DNA from 4 places in the Streptococcus sp. E17BB genome. Region 1 is predicted to be linked to each of the others. Evidence: predicted binding sites of a transcription regulator. Region 1 holds the regulator's gene; each other region holds the start of a gene.
The links. The regulator Rex, encoded in region 1, represses fermentation and respiration genes when NADH is low (regulators of the CRP and FNR family bind a similar motif). The targets are predictions, from matches to a motif close to TTGTGAANTANTTCACAA.

Region 1 (4,547 bases):
TAGGAGATAAGAAGCAGGAGCATTTAGTAGCTCTTTATCTGGACAGTCAAAATAAGATTATCCATCGCGAGACCGTTTTTATTGGTGGTGTGAGGCGTTCCGTTGCTGAGCCGAGGGAAATTCTCTACCATGCTTGCCGTAGCATGGCGACGTCAGTAATTGTTATTCACAATCACCCATCCGGTGTCTGCACACCTAGTCCTGAGGACAAACAATTCACCCAAAAATTAAAACGCTGCTGTGATGATTTGGGGGTTATTCTACTAGATCATTTGATTGTGGGTAAACGACAGTATTATAGCTTTAGAGAAGAAGGAGATGTTTTAAACTAAACAAGAAACCTTCTGAACCTAGTTAGTCTTATCATGATAACCTTTCAAAGTGGTTGGTATTCTTCAACTGTCAAGTCTCATCCCTAAAATCTGGAAGGAAATCAGACGTAATAGCCAGTAAAAGTAGTCAATAAGGCTGTTAAGTCATGATCCTTACGCTTTTTTATCTTGACTAATCTAACTGCCATTGAAAAAAATGTGACTGAATAGATAATCCAGTCACAGGTATTTATAATTGGTTAACGACGTAATCAAACAACCGCTCGTCTTCTTGGCTGACCTCGTGCAGCAACTCGGGGTGCCACTGGACGCCTAGGAAACGGAAATTCGGCAGGCTAGACTCGACAGCTTCGATGGTTTGGTCATCCACAGCACGTGCCACCACGCGTAAGCCATCGGCGAGTCTGTCAATGGCTTGACGATGATAAGAATTGATGTGCGCACGTTGCCCATAGACCTTGCCCAGCAAAGAATCCTGTTCAATCGCAATCTGGTGTGTCTTGACATGAGGTAAGTCACTTTGCCAGTGGCTAACAATATCTTGATGGAGATTGCCACCAAGAGCGACATTGACCAGTTGAGTACCACGGCAAACCGTAAACAGAGGTTTCTGGTGTTGTCTGGCTAACGCGATGATTTTCAACTCGCAGAGGTCACGTTCCAAACTGTAGTCATCTTCAAAGGCATCTTTTTCTTGCCCGTAGAATTTAGGGTCAATATTTTGCCCACCGATGAGAATGAGTTTATCAACCAACTGCACATAAGTTGATAGAAGATCGTCTTGTGTGGTCATTGGAAAGACGAGAGGAATACCGCCAACTTTTTCAACCCCTTTAGCAAATCCTGTTGGGACATAGGTCCACGGAATATTATCAAGTGCGGTGTTGAGGCGTTGATTGGCAAAAATACCGATGAGAGGTTTTGTCATAAATTATCCTTATCTTGTGAGTTATTTGTCCAGTATAGCATAAGAGTTGACGTCTGTAAAATAGCGATTTATGATAACAGTGATAGGAAAATATAAACTAAAAAGGAGTAGGACGCTCTTATCAGTCTTGGGGTGATAGGCGTCACACTCCTTTTGTCAGGATAGGCTTAACTCTCTTTTTGACGGTTCATAAAGTAGAGCAAGGTTTGAAGTTCGCTCGTTAAGTCCACATACTGGACAATCACGTCATCAGGGACATCGAGATTAACTGGTGAGAAAGACAGGATGCCTTTAATACCAGCATCGACTAAAATATCTGCAATTTCTTGTGACTTCACACTTGGAACAGTCAAAATAGCAGTCTCAATATCTGTGCCCATCAGATGTTTTTTGATGTCTGAAATCCCGTAAATCGGAACATGGTCACCAATGGTTCCTCCGACTATGGGATTCTCGTCGGTATCAAATGCCATGGTAATTTTCATCTTGTTGCGGTCATGGAAACGGTAGTGCAAGAGAGCCCTACCGATATTTCCAACACCGACAATCAACACGTTTGTCACGGCCTTGTCGTTGAGAATATCTGCAAAGAAATCGGTCAATTTTTTGACATCATAGCCAAAACCACGGCGTCCCAGTTCACCAAAGTAAGAGAAATCACGGCGGACAGTCGCAGAGTCAATCCCCATAGCTTCGGCAATTTGCTTAGAGTTGGCGCGTTCGATTTTTTCAGCATTAAATCGTTTGAAAATACGGTAATACAGAGACAGTCGCTTAGCTGTCGCATTTGGAATCGTCTTATCTGACATCACAAGCTCCTTAAACATAATCTATGTCCTATTATAAATAAAGTTTGTGAAAAAAGCAACGTTAAAATTCACAAAGTTGTATTAGTGATTGATGTTAGCCTGTTTTTATGGTACACTAAAACAAAGTGAACAAAGAGAGATAATTTTATAGTGAACAATAGACAAAAAGAATTAGGAGAATTTTATAAAGAGTTGCGTTTAGCGCGAGGTGTCAAGCAAAAAGATGTTGCAAGAGGCAATCTGACAGCTTCGCAGTTATCAAAATTTGAGCAGGGGCAATGCATGTTATCAGCAGATCGTCTATTGCAGGCAGTCGAGGGCATAAACATGACATTTGCTGAATTTGGTCATGCTTTGAATGGCTACAAAGATAGACCTTTTATGATTTTTGGCCATCGTCTTAGCCAAGCTTTTTTTGAAAAAGACCTCCTTGCTCTTGAAGCTTTATTAGCGGAATTGGATAATGATAACATTCACCAAAGGTTACTGCAAGTTATGGTCAAAAACGCTATTTTTTCACTTGATCCATCAAGAAAGATTTTCGAAGAAGACATTGAGCTGTTGACGACCTATCTCTATGATGTTGAACAGTGGACAGCTTTTGAACTCTACCTGTTTACGAATACCGTATCGGTCTTAGATGTTTCAGACATTATTTTTTTAGGAAGAGCTTTGATTAAACGGTCGATTCTTTATCACTCCTTACATAATAATAAGAGGATGTATAAATTCGCTTTATTAAATATCGTTTCAACATTATTGGAGCGCAAGGAACTGTCTCTAATTGAGTACTTTATGTCAGAGTTGAGAAAAGTCTTGGATTATGAAGATGTGTTTATCTCAGTTATGTCAGAGTTTTTAGAACAGTTTTACAAGTATAGTGTCCTCGGAACGATTGACCTAGAAGACCTTAAAGCTTACCTGGATGCTTTGGTGATTTTGAAAAATCCCGAATTATTAGGAATTTTACATCTAAAATTAGAGCAACTCTTAACTATCTACGATAAAACCACTGATTAGATGGAGTAGGTCGTGTAGAAGCTGGACGGATGATTGCAATATTTAGTGTGATACCGCCTAGAGTAACTAAGGCAAAGAAGTTTTTAAAACTCATGTTGGTTCACCTGACTAATGATTTTTATTTATATACTATATACATTGTACAATGGTTTTAGGGTGATGGTTAAAAATCGCATATTTGAAATTTTTCATCTATAAAATTTCAAATATGCGATTTTTTCGTTTGGCTAATAAATAGTGTTAAAATGGAATTAAGGAAAAGCGGAGTTGCTGATAAACTCTAACACAATCTTATCTTTGTACAGATGAAAAAACTTATTAAAACACTTGTTGCCATGTCTCTTTTGGGACTGAGCTTAGCTGGTATTGTAGAAGCGAAACAAATCGGTTACTTTCACCGTTTCACAATAACAAGGGATTATGCCAGAACTTACTACGTTCAAAAAGATCATGCAAATTATCCCTATATTCAAAACCTAGAGGATAGTGCTGGTATGGGGATTAGAGTTAAACATGTTCTAGTAAACTCTAATGGTGAAGCTCGTAGTGATGTTTATAAAACTTGGTGTGGGGATCGTACGGAGCATGCTAACTGGGCGACTGCTGGTTACATCTATGCTCTTGATATGGCTCGTGAGAATCCTTGGGATGGTCCAGCTTATATTACAGGTAGCTGGTCTCCAAACTAAGATCGCATCATAACTTCCAACTCCGTTTTTCTATTTTTATTATATCGGAGGCTACGATGTTTTATTGGAAACTCGCTCGTTACAAATGGGTGTATGTTACAATTGGTTTTTTCTTTCTTGCCTTGAGCTTTAAAGAACCTGTCATCCATTACTTAACCTTTAACCCTAATGCCCCTGATTTGGCTAATTTTGACGGTTTGAAAATCAAAAATGAGATTCTTCAATCTATGTTAAGCGTGGAGAATCGTCTCTTTGATTTTAATATGAAAAATGTGGAATTTCTAGTTTTGCTCATCGTGTTGATGGGTTATGATTATGCTAGCTTGAAAGACAAGTTCATCAGATTAGGTATCGGAAAAAATACGACCTATCATAAGATGAGAAAATTTTTGAAAATCCAGCTTGGCTTACTAGCTAGTTCAATCTATCTTTTTATGTTTTGGCTGTTAATCATTGGTTTAATGATTGCCACAGGTACAAGTTTAGAAGATCGGCACCTTCATGGTTTTTTAGATGGTAGCCTATTAGACCATTTCTTTTCAGGCAAATTATCTTATTTAATTTTCTTTTCATTATGGATGGCTTTGGGTGTTTTTATAAATTGTCTCTTGTATTTTAAAGTCTTGGATATTACAAAAAACTTCTTGCGTGGTGCAGGTTTCTATTTTATCTGTTTAATTCCTGGTTGTATGTTGTTGTATTATATTTTACCGAGTTGGTTTGTTCCTCTAACAAGCCTTTTATCTATCACTTACTTTGATTGGACAAT
Region 2 (4,547 bases), on a different contig from region 1:
TTGTGATCCTGCCGATTACCCGAGGAGCCAGCCGCATGCTCCAGCGCAACCTGCTCTACACGGCCATCACACGCGCCAAGAGCAAGCTGGTCATGTTGGGTGAGGTGGCAGCCTTCAATCAGGCTGTGCGCACTCAAGGGAGCCTGCGAGCCACCTACTTGGTTGAGCGCTTTTTAGGGGAAAATAGCCGAGCAGAACAAGCAGAGACAGACAAGACCACCGACAAGCTGACCGACACCCTAAACCAGACAACTGCTGGTACTGAAACGCTGCAATCAGTACCAAGCCCTGTGACAGACCCTCAGACCACTCATCCAGCGAAAAAAAGCACTACACTTGAAACAAGCCCACCCAGCACACTAGAAACCTATACCCTGAATCGGCAAAACCTCCTGACCATAGACCCTATGATTGGGGTGACGGAAGCAGATATTGAGCATTTCTTTGGAAAGTAACTAAAGAGGCGTTACCAACTATGAGCCATCAAAAGAGACCTGAACCAGTATGAAAAAAAGTGATTAAATCACCTCTGTCACAAGTCTTCACAGGCTGTCCTATCCAGAAAAGAACAAGGTGACCAAGCCTATGTCATCTCAGAAACCCGAGCAACATATCTCGCTCTGCGATTGCCCACGAAATCTACAACACTTATCTCTACAACCAACACGTTCCTTCATTCTATTATCATCGGTTAGCAGATTTCTGTTCTGTCGCATGCCCTTAAGAGCTTCACATTTCTAACCATACTAATCTTGTTCTATCACACCAAATCCCACGGCAAGCGCTGTGGGATTAGTCTTTATCGTCTAATAGTTCCAAAGCTTGGGTTCCTATTTCCAAGCCTGTTACAGTCACTCCCAGGAGCCTTATCCCTGAGGTATTTTCCGCCAATTCATCAAAAATGTCATAAGCGATTTTTTCAATCACCTCAAAATGAGCCGTCGCCTCATCTAGGGTGCGGCGTTTGGTTAACGTGGAAAAGTCTGCGTAACGCACCTTGAGGACGATGGTTCTGCCTTGTTTGCCATGTTTGGCTAGAGTAGCCGCCACACGCTTAGCATTTTTGCTGATTTCAACTTTGATATCCTCGTCAGCGTAAAGGAGCTTGGCATAGGTCCGCTCACTGCCGATGGACTTGCGAACACGGTCGGTTCTGACCGGACTGTTGGAAATGCCTCTGGCCTTGCGATAGAGGTCATAGCCAAACCGCCCAAACTGATCAATGAGAACCATCTCTGACAACCCTTGTAAATCCTTGCCTGTAAAGACTCCCATCTCATGCAGACGTTCAACCGTTTTCTTGCCAACCCCATGAAATTTTTCAATGGGCAAATCAGCTAGAAACCCTTCTGCCTCCTCAGGCAAAATCAAGGTCAAGCCAGCTGGCTTTTGAAAATCACTGGCTAATTTGGCCAGAAATTTATTGTAAGACACGCCAGCCGAGCAGGTGAGCTGCAACTCCTGCCAAACGTCGTACTGAATCATCTTGGCAATCTTAACAGCCGATGCGATGCCCAGCTTATTAGCCGTCACATCCAGATAAGCCTCATCGATGCTCATGGGCTCAATCTTGTCCGTGTAACGGGCAAAAATCTCCCGCACCTGACGCCCAACCTCCTGATACTTGCTGTAATTACCAGAGATGAAGACCGCTTGAGGGCAACGGTCATAGGCTTCTTTACTGGACATAGCAGAGCGGACACCAAAGGTCCTAGCCTCGTAGGAGCAGGTCGAGACCACCCCACGTCCACCTGTTTCTCGAGGGTCAGCACCGATGATCACAGGCTTGCCACGCAGGCTAGGGTTGTCCCGCACTTCCACCGCCGCAAAAAAAGCATCCATATCAATGTGGATAATCTTGCGTGAGGTGTCATTGATGAGTGGAAAAATCAACATGGCTGCTCCTTTCTAGGCACGTTCGTTCTCTTTACTATTATACGATTTCTAGGATTTTCTGCAAATAAAACAATTTTATAGTACAGTTAGACTTCTGATTGGAACTGTATTATTAAAGAACTTCTTCACAATCCTTGTTTTCTCTTGCTGATAACGCTTGCGTTGTGATATAATAAACTTGTCAATATAACACAAAAGGAGACCGACATGGCAAAAGTAACAACAAACACTGATGTTTTTGAAAAAGCCTGGGAAGGCTTTAAGGGAACTGACTGGCGTGACAAAGCAAGCGTTACTCGTTTTGTTCAAGCTAACTACAACCCTTACGATGGTGACGAGAGCTTCCTTGCTCCTGTGACTGAGCGTTCTTTGAAAATCAAAAAAATCATCGAAGAAACCAAAGCACACTACGAAGATACTCGTTTCCCAATGGATATCGACCGTGCTACTTCCATCGCAGGTATTCCTGCAGGTTTCATCGATAAAGATAACGAGTTGATTTTCGGTATCCAAAACGATGAACTCTTCAAACTTAACTTCATGCCACGCGGTGGTATCCGCATGGCTGAAACCACTCTGATTGAGAATGGTTACACGCCTGACCCACTTCTTCATGAGATTTACACCAAGCATGCGACAACAGTAAACGACGGTATCTTCCGCGCTTACACTGCTGACATTCGTCGTGCCCGTCACAGCCACCACGTATCAGGTCTGCCAGATGCTTACTCTCGTGGTCGTATCATCGGTATGTATGCTCGTCTTGCCCTCTACGGTGCAGACTACCTCATGCAAGAAAAAGTTAACGACTGGAACGCCATCACAGAAATCTATGAAGAATCAACTCGTCTTCGTGAAGAAATTAACCTCCAGTACCAAGCCTTGCAAGACGTGGTGAAACTCGGTGACCTTTACGGTCTTGACGTGCGTCGCCCTGCTTTTGACACCAAAGAAGCTATCCAATGGGTCAACATCGCCTTCATGGCTGTCTGCCGTGTCATTAACGGTGCAGCAACTTCTCTCGGTCGTGTGCCAATCGTTCTTGACATTTATTCTGAGCGTGACTTGGCTCGCGGTACTTACACCGAAAGCGAAATTCAAGAATTCGTTGACGATTTCGTTCTTAAACTTCGTACGGTAAAATTTGCTCGTACCAAAGCCTTCGACGAAATCTACTCAGGTGACCCAACCTTCTTGACCACTTCTATGGCTGGTATGGGTAACGACGGTCGTCACCGTGTCACTAAGATGGATTACCGCTTCTTGCACACTCTCGACAACATCGGTAACTCACCAGAGCCAAACTTGACCGTTCTCTGGTCAGACCAGTTGCCATACGCCTTCCGTCGCTACTGTATGGCCATGAGCCACAAACACTCTTCTATCCAGTATGAGGGTGTGACCACCATGGCTAAAGACGGTTACGGTGAAATGAGCTGTATCTCTTGCTGTGTGTCACCACTTGACCCAGAAAGTGAAGAAAAACGCCACAACATCCAGTACTTCGGTGCCCGTGTAAACGTGTTGAAAGCTCTGCTCTCATCTTGGAACAACGGTTACGACGATGTGCATAAAGACTACAAGGTCTTTGATGTGGTTGAGCCAAACAACTCAGAAATCTTTGAGTACGATGAAGTTATCGCTAACTTTGAAAAAGCTCTTGACTGGTTGACAGACACTTACGTGGATGCCATGAACATCATCCACTACATGACTGACAAGTACAACTACGAAGCCGTGCAAATGGCCTTCTTGCCAACTCACCTGCGCGCTAACATGGGCTTCGGTATCTGTGGCTTTGCCAACACTGTTGATTCCCTGTCTGCTATCAAATATGCTGAAGTAAAACCAATCCGTGATGAAACTGGCTTCATCTATGACTACGAAGTGAACGGCGACTTCCCACGCTACGGTGAGGACGATGACCGTGTAGATGACATCGCAAAATGGTTGATGGAAGCCTTCTACACTCGCTTGGCTCGTCACAAACTCTACAAAAATGCTGAGGCAGCTGTGTCAATCTTGACCATCACCTCAAACGTGGCTTACTCTAAACAAACTGGTAACTCACCAGTTCACCGTGGTGTATTCCTCAACGAAGATGGCTCAGTGAACACATCTAAAGTAGAATTCTTCCCACCAGGTGCTAACCCAACATCTAAATCTCGTGGTGGCTGGTTGCAAAACCTCAACTCCCTCAAGAAACTTGACTTCTCACACGCTAACGATGGTATCTCACTAACTACTCAGGTATCTCCAAAAGCGCTTGGTAAGACCTTTGATGAGCAAGTTGGTAACCTGGTGACTATCCTTGACGCCTACTTTGAAGAGGGTGGTCAGCACGTTAACTTGAACGTTATGGACTTACAAGATGTCTACGACAGCATCATGCGTGGTGAAGACGTTATCGTTCGTATCTCAGGCTACTGTGTTAACACCAAGTACCTGACCAAAGAGCAAAAAACTGAGCTCACCCAACGTGTCTTCCACGAAGTCTTGTCAATGGATGACCATGCTAAAGAACTCTTAGGGTTGTAATCAACTAAAAAATCTCAGCTCAAGCTGGGATTTTTTGATGTTTTAGGAAAATGGCAGAGCAAAGACAAAATTTCCTCCTCCATTTACGAATATTCTATTAGGAGGACAAACAA
Region 3 (4,547 bases), on a different contig from region 1:
ATGAGCTTGCTGGACACAGGCAAAACACTTTGTGACACCATTATCATCGAGGGGATATTTCGCTCCGACTGGTATGCACCAGTCTTTGATAAGATAGCTGAGCAGTTTTCTGACCAACTCCACGCTTATTACTACGATTTACCTTTTGAGGAGACTCTCCGCAGGCACCAGACCCGAGCCAAAGCAGCTGAATTTGGTGAAGAAGCCCTTCGCCGCTGGTGGGTCGACAAGGACTACCTCCCCCAGATACCTGAAACCCTGCTCCCACAAAACCTAAGTTTAGAGGAGGCTGTTCAACTCGTCTTAGCAGAGGTGGCGACAACATCGATTTAGTCATCTGATTGTCTCATCAATTAAGGAAAAAAATGAAACTATTAAAATCAATACTCGCTTTTATTAGCTTTATGGGCTTAGGATTTGTCGGTGGCTGGCTGATTTCAGGTTTTTTACCGACAAGCCGTCAGACCATTGATGTCCCTGCCAGTCAAGGATGGCTACTATTGCCGCTAACAATCATCTGCTTTTTACTGGCTGGTATCTTACAAATTGCCATTCATGAGGCTGGGCATGTCTTTTTTGGTTGGCTGACAGGTTATCGCTTCCTCAGTTATCGCCTGCTCAATCTCCACTGGCAGCGTATTGATGGCAAACTAAAACTCTTTCGCCATAGTCTCGCTGGAACTGCTGGGCAGGCTTTGATGACACCACCTCAACCTGTTGAGGGCAAAATCCCCTATGTCCTCTATAATCTCGGTGGAGGCTTGGCCAACCTCATCACCTTGCCACTCTGCTATGGTCTGACTTATTTCCTTCCTCAATTTGCTCTACTTTGGGACACGCTAGCTTTCTTTGGGTTAATCGGTGCCCTGACAAACTTGATCCCACTGGGCAAGACGTTTCCCAACGATGGCTATAACATCTACTCGATTGCCAAGCACCCGAAAGTCTCGCTCTACTTTTATGCTCAACTGGCCGTTCATGCCAAGATGGCACAAGGCGTGCCCTATCAGGACATGCCAAAAGATCTCTTTCTCATCCCAGAAAAAGAAGACATCACAAATCCCATCATTTTTAGCGCCAGCCTGAACTGGGTCAATCGTCTGATGGCTCTGAATCAGTTTGAGGAGGCACGAGATTATCTGAACAGCTTGGCTATTGCCCAACAGCCCCTCTCTCAGATTTATCAGGTTCTAGGGAAAATCACGCTGAGCTATCTGGAGCTGCTCTGTCAACAGGAGACCCGTGTGTCTTTTGACAAAGAGGAGTGGAAGCTGATTGGCGCTCTGAGCAAATCCCAGCCGATGGTCACCGTCTTTGCCTGTGCCTACCATTCCTTAGTTACTGGCAATGATAAAAAGGCGGAGCAGGCCTTAGCGCAGTTTACTAAACTGGCAAAAACCTACCCCTATCCTGTCGACTATGCCGATGAAGCATCGCGCTAACAACGATTTCAGGCACTAAAGGAAACAAGATAAAAATTCAGCGAACAAATCGCTGAATTTTTTTAGTCTACATAAAGTTTTGATTTATTACTCAACCAGCTATACAGGAGACCGATTAAAATCCCTCCACCGACATAGTTGCCCAGAGCTGCAAAGAGGAAGTTAGATAAGACGCTAAGAACAGTCATCCCCTCAATACCACTTCCAAAAGAGAAGAACGACAAGGAAAAGAGAGAGAAGTTAGCGATCACGTGCTCGTAGCCTAAGAAGGCAAAGATAAAGATAATGAAAATCAGAGCAATCACACGTCCTGCATCATCCTTCATTCGCATAGAAACGAAAACAGCAATATTAACAACCATATTGGCGAAAATACCTTCTACAAACTGGGTCAGGGGAGTTTCTGCCAACTTGGCCACTGCCGCCTCGATTAAATAACTATCGGCTTCCACATGCCCCGCTTGAAATGGTGTGGTCAGAGATAAGAGAAAAGTGATAACAACCGCACCAACAAAGTTAAAGAAGATACAGGTAGCTAGAATTTTGAGGGCCGTTTTGAATGGAATCACCTTACGATGGACAGCTGAGGTCATGTACATCATGTTGGATGTCCCTAGCTCTGCATTCATATAGAGAATCATAACCAAACACCAGCCAAACATCAAGGCATAGCTAAATTTCCCGAGACCGTCAACGATATGATTGAGCTTGTCCGCTGTATAAGCTGAAATGGCCAGACCAATTGCCAAGTAAACACTTGCCATAATCGCACGAACGGCGTAGCCCCAGAAATTGGTCTCAATCAAATCAGCCTTTTTCTTAATGCTTTTGTCAATGTTATAAATCAGTGTATCCTGATGTTCTGCCATATTACAGCCCTCGTTTTCTTTATCATTTTTTTCACAATACCTAGTATAGCAAAAATTATGCCAAATAGTAAGCCTTTTTAGCAGAAAAAGAAGAAATTATACTGAAAGCGATTCGCTAAACCATCACGAGAGAAAAATAGGACTTGCTAAGAGAAAATTATTTAGCCTGAGTTTCTAAGCCCTGTCGCAATGCCATTGATGGTCGTATGGATCTGCTTGAGCGCTGTCTCATCCAGCCCCCCTCGTCGGAGACGTTTAATCAACTCGATTTGGACATAATTGAGGACATTGAAGTAAGGGAGGCGGTAGTCTAAACTCGCCTTGAGGAAGGGCAAATCTTCCAACAATTCCTCATGCTGCTCAATCGCTAAAATCATGTCCTTGGTCAACTGCCACTCGTCCAAAATCAGATTGAAGACCTCACGCACCTCAGGAGACTCACACATCTGAGCATACTGGAAGGCGATGTTCATGTTGGATTTGGATAAAACCATGTCAACATTTGACAACAGTGAGTTAAAGAAGGGCCATTTTTGATACATGTCTTGCAGTTTAGACAGATGGCTAGGGTCTTTGTCAATAAAGCGTTTAAAGCTAGAACCAACCCCATACCAACCTGGCAACATGACTCGGTTCTGTGACCAAGAAAAGACCCAAGGAATAGCACGCAAGCCAGAAATATCAGTGATGGTCTTACGCGCCGCAGGACGAGACCCGATATTGAGGCTTGAAACCTCACGAATCGGACTAGCCGCAAAGAAATACTCGTAAAAATGCTCATGTCCAAACACCAAATCACGATAGCTATCGTAACTGTCTGTCACAATCTCGTCCATCGTATCACGGTAATTGTCAATCTGTGTTTCATCCGTAATCATCTGCGTCACCATACGATTCAAGGTCGCAGACAGTAACATTTCCAGGTTGTAGTAGGCAGTGTCTTTATTGCCGTACTTATTGCCGATCACTTCACCTTGCTCAGTGACCCGAATACGATCTTTTATCGACCCAAAGGGTTGTGAGGTGATGGCATCATAGGATGGTCCACCGCCACGACCAACAGTTCCACCGCGACCGTGGAAGAAGGTGATAGCAACCCCGTGAGCATCTCCAATTTGAGTCAGTTCATTTTGCGCCTTGTAGAGCGTCCAACCTGAGGCAAGATAGCCACCATCCTTGTTGGAATCAGAGTAGCCCAACATGATTTCTTGATAGCCCTTGTTTCCTGCAATCCAAGTCTTAGCCACATCTAGGGACAGGTAACGTCGCATGATGTCGCCAGCATTGTCCAAATCCTCGATGGTTTCAAAAAGCGGTACAATCTGAATACGGGCAAAAGCCTTATCGACCAAACCAACTTCTTTTAACAGCACAGCAAGTTCTAGCAAATCCGAGACGCTTTCTGAGTGCGAAATGATGTGTTGTTTAATAATGTCCTCACCCATCTTATCTTTGAGCTCGCGAGCTGTTTGGTAGATGGCTAGTTCCGAAATGAGTAGGTCAGACTTTTCTTGATTGGTCGCAGACAAAAGACGCGGATCGTGTTCCAACTGATAAAGCAAGACCCGACATTTATCCTCCTCAGACAGAGCGGTATAGTCTGACTCGATATTGGCCGAGCGGAGCAGCTCTGCTACGCATGCTTCATTGATTGATGAGTCTTGACGCATATCGATGGAGGCGAGATAAAAGCCAAAAATCTCCACAGCCTGCAAAAGTTCTGAAAAGTCACCGTCTACAAGGGTTACTCCCCCGTGAGCCTGCAGCGATTCTTTCAAAATCACTAAGTCTCGCTGAAAGGCATCAGACGTCTCATAACGCGGCGACGCCTCTCCCTGGTCTAACAAGTAAGCAAGAGTATTGACCAACTTTTTCTCAATATAGGTCAAGGCACGACGGTAAAGTTCTTTTTCACGGAACTCTGATGAGTCTGTCGACAGCTCTGCCATGGCCTGCAAGACGGCGGAAGCCCCCACGTAGTTCGTTGACAGTGAGAAAATTTTGTAAAGGCTGGCGATTTTATCCAAATAATAGTTTAAAATTACCTCGGCTTGTGTTGTGGCAGACAAGCGAAGCGTATCAGCTGTCACAAACGGATTGCCATCACGATCCCCGCCGAGCCACATCCCCATCGTGATCGGCTTAGGGTTATCCAGTTCAATGCCTCTATCAGCTGCCAGTGCCTTGTACTGCCCCACCAGACTAGTGATGGCTTGAATCAATGATTGGTTGTAGT
Region 4 (4,547 bases), on a different contig from region 1:
TTCCTTTTATTTTTTTACTTCCGACGTCCTGGGCGTTCTGCGTAGCCGTAGTAGGCGTCTTCGATGATTTCTTGCATGTGGTCAACCATTGGCAAGCGTGGGTTAGCTGGTGAACATTGGTCTTCGTAAGCCAGAAGAGCCAATTCACGAGAGTATTTCTTGAGTTCTTTCTCGTCGACACCTTGGTCACGTAGGTTCATCTTGATACCGACACGCACACCGAGGTCATACACAGCTTTAGCGTAAGCCTCAACCGCTTCTTCCGGTGTAGCGCATGGCAAACCAAGCATACGAGCGATTTCTTGGAATTTCACATCCGCTTTCCAGTAGTTGTACTTCGGCCATGTTGTCGTCTTAGATGGGCGAGTACCATTGTAGCGGATAACGTATGGCAAGAGGATGGCGTTTGTCCGACCGTGTACGGTGTGGAAGCGTCCGCCAATCTTGTGCGCCATAGAGTGGCTCATGCCAAGGAAGGCGTTAGCAAAGGCCATACCAGCCATGGTGGAAGCATTGTGCATTTTCTCGCGCGCTTCGCTGTCAAAATCATTGACTGATTTTTCAAGGTATTCAAAGACTAACTTGATGGCTTGAAGAGCGAGACCGTCTGTGTAGTCGTTGGCAAAGTTTGAGGTATAAGCTTCTGTCGCGTGGGTCAAGACGTCCATACCGGTATCTGCTGCGATAAAACCTGGTACAGTCTCTACAAGAGCTGGATCCACAATGGCAATAGTTGGTGTCAATGAGTAGTCCGCCAATGGGTACTTGCGGTTATTGGCTTTGTCAGACACAACCGCAAATGGCGTTACTTCTGAACCAGTACCAGATGTAGTTGGGATACCGATGTACTTAGCTTTTGCACCCAATGATGGGAAGCGGAAGGCACGTTTACGGATGTCCATGAATTTTTGAACCAGATCACGGAAGTCCACTTCTGGTTGCTCGTAGAAGAGCCACATGATTTTCGCAGCGTCCATTGGAGAACCACCACCTAAAGCGATAATGGTATCTGGCTCAAAGGCACGCATCACTTCGGCACCACGACGAACAGTGGTGATGTCTGGATCTGGCTCAACATCTGAGAAGACTTGAACCGTCACTTTGTTAGAACGCAGGTTGAGCTGGTCAATCACACGTTGCACAAACCCTAGTTTTTCGATGGACTTGTCTGTCACAATCATGACACGCTCAAGACCTTCTGCAGTTTGCAGGTATTGAATAGAATTGCGCTCGAAGTAAATCTTAGAAGGTACTTTGAACCATTGCATGTTGTTTCTCCGTTTTCCGACTTTCTTGATGTTGAGGAGGTTGACAGCACTCACGTTGTCACCAACTGAGTTGCGACCGTAAGAACCACAACCAAGGGTCAATGATGGAATAAAGGCGTTGTAAACGTCCCCGATACCACCGAAAGTAGATGGAGAGTTCCAGATAACACGCATGGCACGCACACGGGTACCAAATTCTTTGGCAAGAGCTTCGTCCTTAGTATGGATCGCCGCAGAGTGACCAAGACCGTGGAATTCAACCATTTGACGGGCTTTTTCAAGACCATCTTCGGTGTCTTCTGCTTTCAAAACAGCGATAACTGGAGAGAGTTTTTCACGAGTAAGTGGCTCGTTTTCACCAACTTCAGCACATTCTGCCGCTAAGATGTTGGTACCTTCTGGTACTTTGAAACCTGCTTGCTCTGCAATCCATTCTGCTGGTTTACCAACGATGTTGGCATTGAGTTTTGCACCTGCACAGTTTTTGCTGTTGGCTTTCACGCCGAAGCAGAACTCTTCAAGGAGGGCTTTTTCTTTCTTGTTAACAAAGTAGGTGTGGTAAGATTTGAATTCGTCTACAAAGTCATCGTAGATCTCTTTGTCGATAATAACAGCTTGCTCAGACGCACAAACCATACCGTTGTCAAAGGACTTAGACATCACGATGTCATGTACAGCTTGTTTGATGTCAGCTGATTTTTCCACATAAGCTGGGACATTACCTGCACCAACACCGAGCGCTGGTTTACCACATGAGTAAGCGGCACGCACCATGGCGTTACCACCGGTCGCAAGGATGGTTGCGATACCGTCGTGGTTCATCAGAGCTGCTGTTGCTTCCATAGAAGGTTCAGTAATCCATTGAATACAGTTTTCAGGAGCACCTGCTGCAATCGCTGCGTCACGCACGATTTGCGCCGCATGAGCTGATGATTCTTGAGCTGATGGGTGGAAACCAAAGACGATTGGGTTACGGGTTTTCAGGGCAATCAGAGATTTGAAGATAGTGGTTGAGGTCGGGTTGGTTGTTGGGGTAACACCGCAGACTACACCAACTGGCTCAGCAATTTGTGTGATACCTGTGATTGGATCATCTGAGATAACTCCAACAGTTTTCACACCACGCATGTTGTTGACCACGTGCTCACAGGCAAAGAGGTTTTTGGTGGCCTTATCTTCAAAAACACCACGTCCTGTTTCTTCGTAAGCATGTTGTGCCAAGATACCGTGCGCATCAAGGGCAGCAACAGATGCTTTTGCCACAATGTAGTCAACCTGTTCTTGGTTCAGTTGACGGAAAGCATCAAGCGCAACAAAACCTTTTTGCACCAACTCATCCACGTGAACTTGAGCTTTAAGTGCTTTGTCTTCTGGTTTAACTGATTTTTCAGCCATGGGTTTTCCTCCTCTGTTTAACAAGATTTTTTCTTGTTAATTTTTTCACATTTGTTTTACATGTTCATTATACAACTTTTCCATTCATTTGTAAACCCTTTTTGTGATTTTTTTAACAAAAGTCAACGAGTTTTTTATTTTGAACAAGAAAACGCTTACTGATATAGTTTACACCTTTCCTTTAAAAAAATCAAGTTTTTATATCAAGTCAATAAATTATCTAAATCATTACTACCCAGTTTTTGAACGTTCTCAAGCAATTCCTGCCTAGCAAACTTTTATTCTCCGAAGCACAGAAAAAACGATAAGGACTTCCCTGTTGCTGGACAGGTTTAATACCTTATCGTTACTTTTAATGTTTAAAGCTCGTAAGACCAAGGCTATAGTGGGTGAATCCATCTTAGGAATTATGGACTACACACCTAAAATTAGGTCAAAAAAATAACTTTGGTGTACTTTTATGGTTTCTAGCCATAAACATAAAATAAGAGAGGATAAAATTTATCCTCTCTCAGGCTTAGGTGTAATCAGTCTAATACGGTTAATAAAGAGCTTAATTTCCTAGTAACCATCATTCAAATCAGTTGACATTATCACTAAAATTTTATGTCATCTACTTCTTGACCAGGTCATCAAGGAGTGGTAGAACTACTATTTTCAAATTTTTTATCACAATTTCTTTATTTTGTCTGCTAAGCCTATAAATCTAATCGTTTTTTGATTCCCTCTAGGATATTATGCTTATTTATGCCTTACGGTGTAGAATAAAAATTTAAAAGATAGATTAGTTACTTAGTTTACTTTATTGAAGTTTCGCTGTTGTGATAACTCGAAGCGATTGTAGCCTTCTAAAAATTCCCGTCATTACTCTTTTTTATGACAAATTTTCTGTTTGGAAAATTAGTTATGAACTGAGAAGTAAAAATCAAAAGCAGGATGAAGAGAACAGCGACCAAGTTTCATCTGGGTTAAGACTGTGATAAATCGCAATAAAATGAACTATAGATTTTGATGGAATTGATCTAAGGATTTAACCAATGGATTCAAAAGTCCTAAATTACCATAACTATTAGACATGATGGAGACAATGTAATCACCTTTTGTTGTATAGATGATGCCCGCATCATTAGCTGCTTGATAGTCCAAGTCTCCAATCCATCCCGCCTTGCTCTGGGTTTTGTAAGTTTGTCCTAAAACAGACTTAATCGGTGATAGATTTGGTGTCTCAAACATGGCACCAATCTGTTTACCATGAGCCCCCCTCTTGGATGTACTCATAGTTGCTTTCCCAAAGAGCATGGAGTTCTTTTGGAGTCAAATCTGGACATCGGCGACTAATGCGATCACGACTAATACCTGATTGATCAGCCCAGTGATGTATAACCGCTTGACCATAGTTCTCGTGCAATTGAGCATAGCCCCTTGCTCGATTGCTTAGCAACAGCCTCCATAACTGTACGGTGCTCTGCAATCTTCTCAGGATATTGCTCTGCTAAGCTGACTAGAAATGGTGCTTTAATGGTACTAGCACTCATAGAAGCGTTTATTGGCATTATACTCAATTCCTTTATTTGTACGAACATCAGAAAGTTTGAAACCAACTTGATACCCCTTATCTTCGATATGTTTAATTGCTGAAACGAGAGGCGATAACATATGCTCGTTTGCTACATAGTCACCAATTACATTAAATAATTTACCTGCAAATTGTTGGTTTTTTTCCTTATAACTCCCGCTAGATGATGATAATTTAATCTTACCGAGGTCTGTCCCAATAGTTACTTTGTCTTCATAGGTCGTATAGACATGGACGTGGTAGTCATCTGAGGTATTGGAATGATTTTATTTGTTAACCTTAACACTTGCCTGGTCATTAAATACCTT

Region 2: pflB (formate C-acetyltransferase) is a predicted target of Rex. The motif match lies at 2,059-2,076, and genes of this name have one in related genera.
Region 3: ACERC7_RS03475 (formate/nitrite transporter family protein) is a predicted target of Rex. The motif match lies at 2,331-2,348, and genes of this name have one in related genera.
Region 4: adhE (bifunctional acetaldehyde-CoA/alcohol dehydrogenase) is a predicted target of Rex. The motif match lies at 2,765-2,782, and genes of this name have one in related genera.

The regions. Positions count from the first base shown of each region.
Region 1 covers NZ_JBGTZC010000015.1:11,839-16,385, forward strand. The annotation lists gene radC (DNA repair protein RadC) at 1-332, shown strand, start outside; gene ACERC7_RS05065 (gamma-glutamyl-gamma-aminobutyrate hydrolase family protein) at 562-1,260, opposite strand; gene ACERC7_RS05070 (redox-sensing transcriptional repressor Rex) at 1,428-2,069, opposite strand; gene ACERC7_RS05075 (Rgg/GadR/MutR family transcriptional regulator) at 2,220-3,089, shown strand; gene ACERC7_RS05080 (hypothetical protein) at 3,395-3,778, shown strand; gene ACERC7_RS05085 (hypothetical protein) at 3,835-4,547, shown strand, end outside.
Region 2 covers NZ_JBGTZC010000019.1:16,041-20,587, forward strand. The annotation lists gene ACERC7_RS06040 (ATP-dependent RecD-like DNA helicase) at 1-455, shown strand, start outside; gene dinB (DNA polymerase IV) at 793-1,896, opposite strand; gene pflB (formate C-acetyltransferase) at 2,104-4,434, shown strand.
Region 3 covers NZ_JBGTZC010000010.1:3,722-8,268, reverse strand. The annotation lists gene ACERC7_RS03485 (kinase) at 1-333, shown strand, start outside; gene ACERC7_RS03480 (hypothetical protein) at 366-1,442, shown strand; gene ACERC7_RS03475 (formate/nitrite transporter family protein) at 1,505-2,311, opposite strand; gene ppc (phosphoenolpyruvate carboxylase) at 2,473-4,547, opposite strand, start outside.
Region 4 covers NZ_JBGTZC010000027.1:10,073-14,619, reverse strand. The annotation lists gene adhE (bifunctional acetaldehyde-CoA/alcohol dehydrogenase) at 15-2,663, opposite strand; gene ACERC7_RS07560 (hypothetical protein) at 3,663-3,941, opposite strand; gene ACERC7_RS07555 (hypothetical protein) at 4,028-4,198, opposite strand; gene ACERC7_RS07550 (SH3 domain-containing protein) at 4,506-4,547, opposite strand, start outside.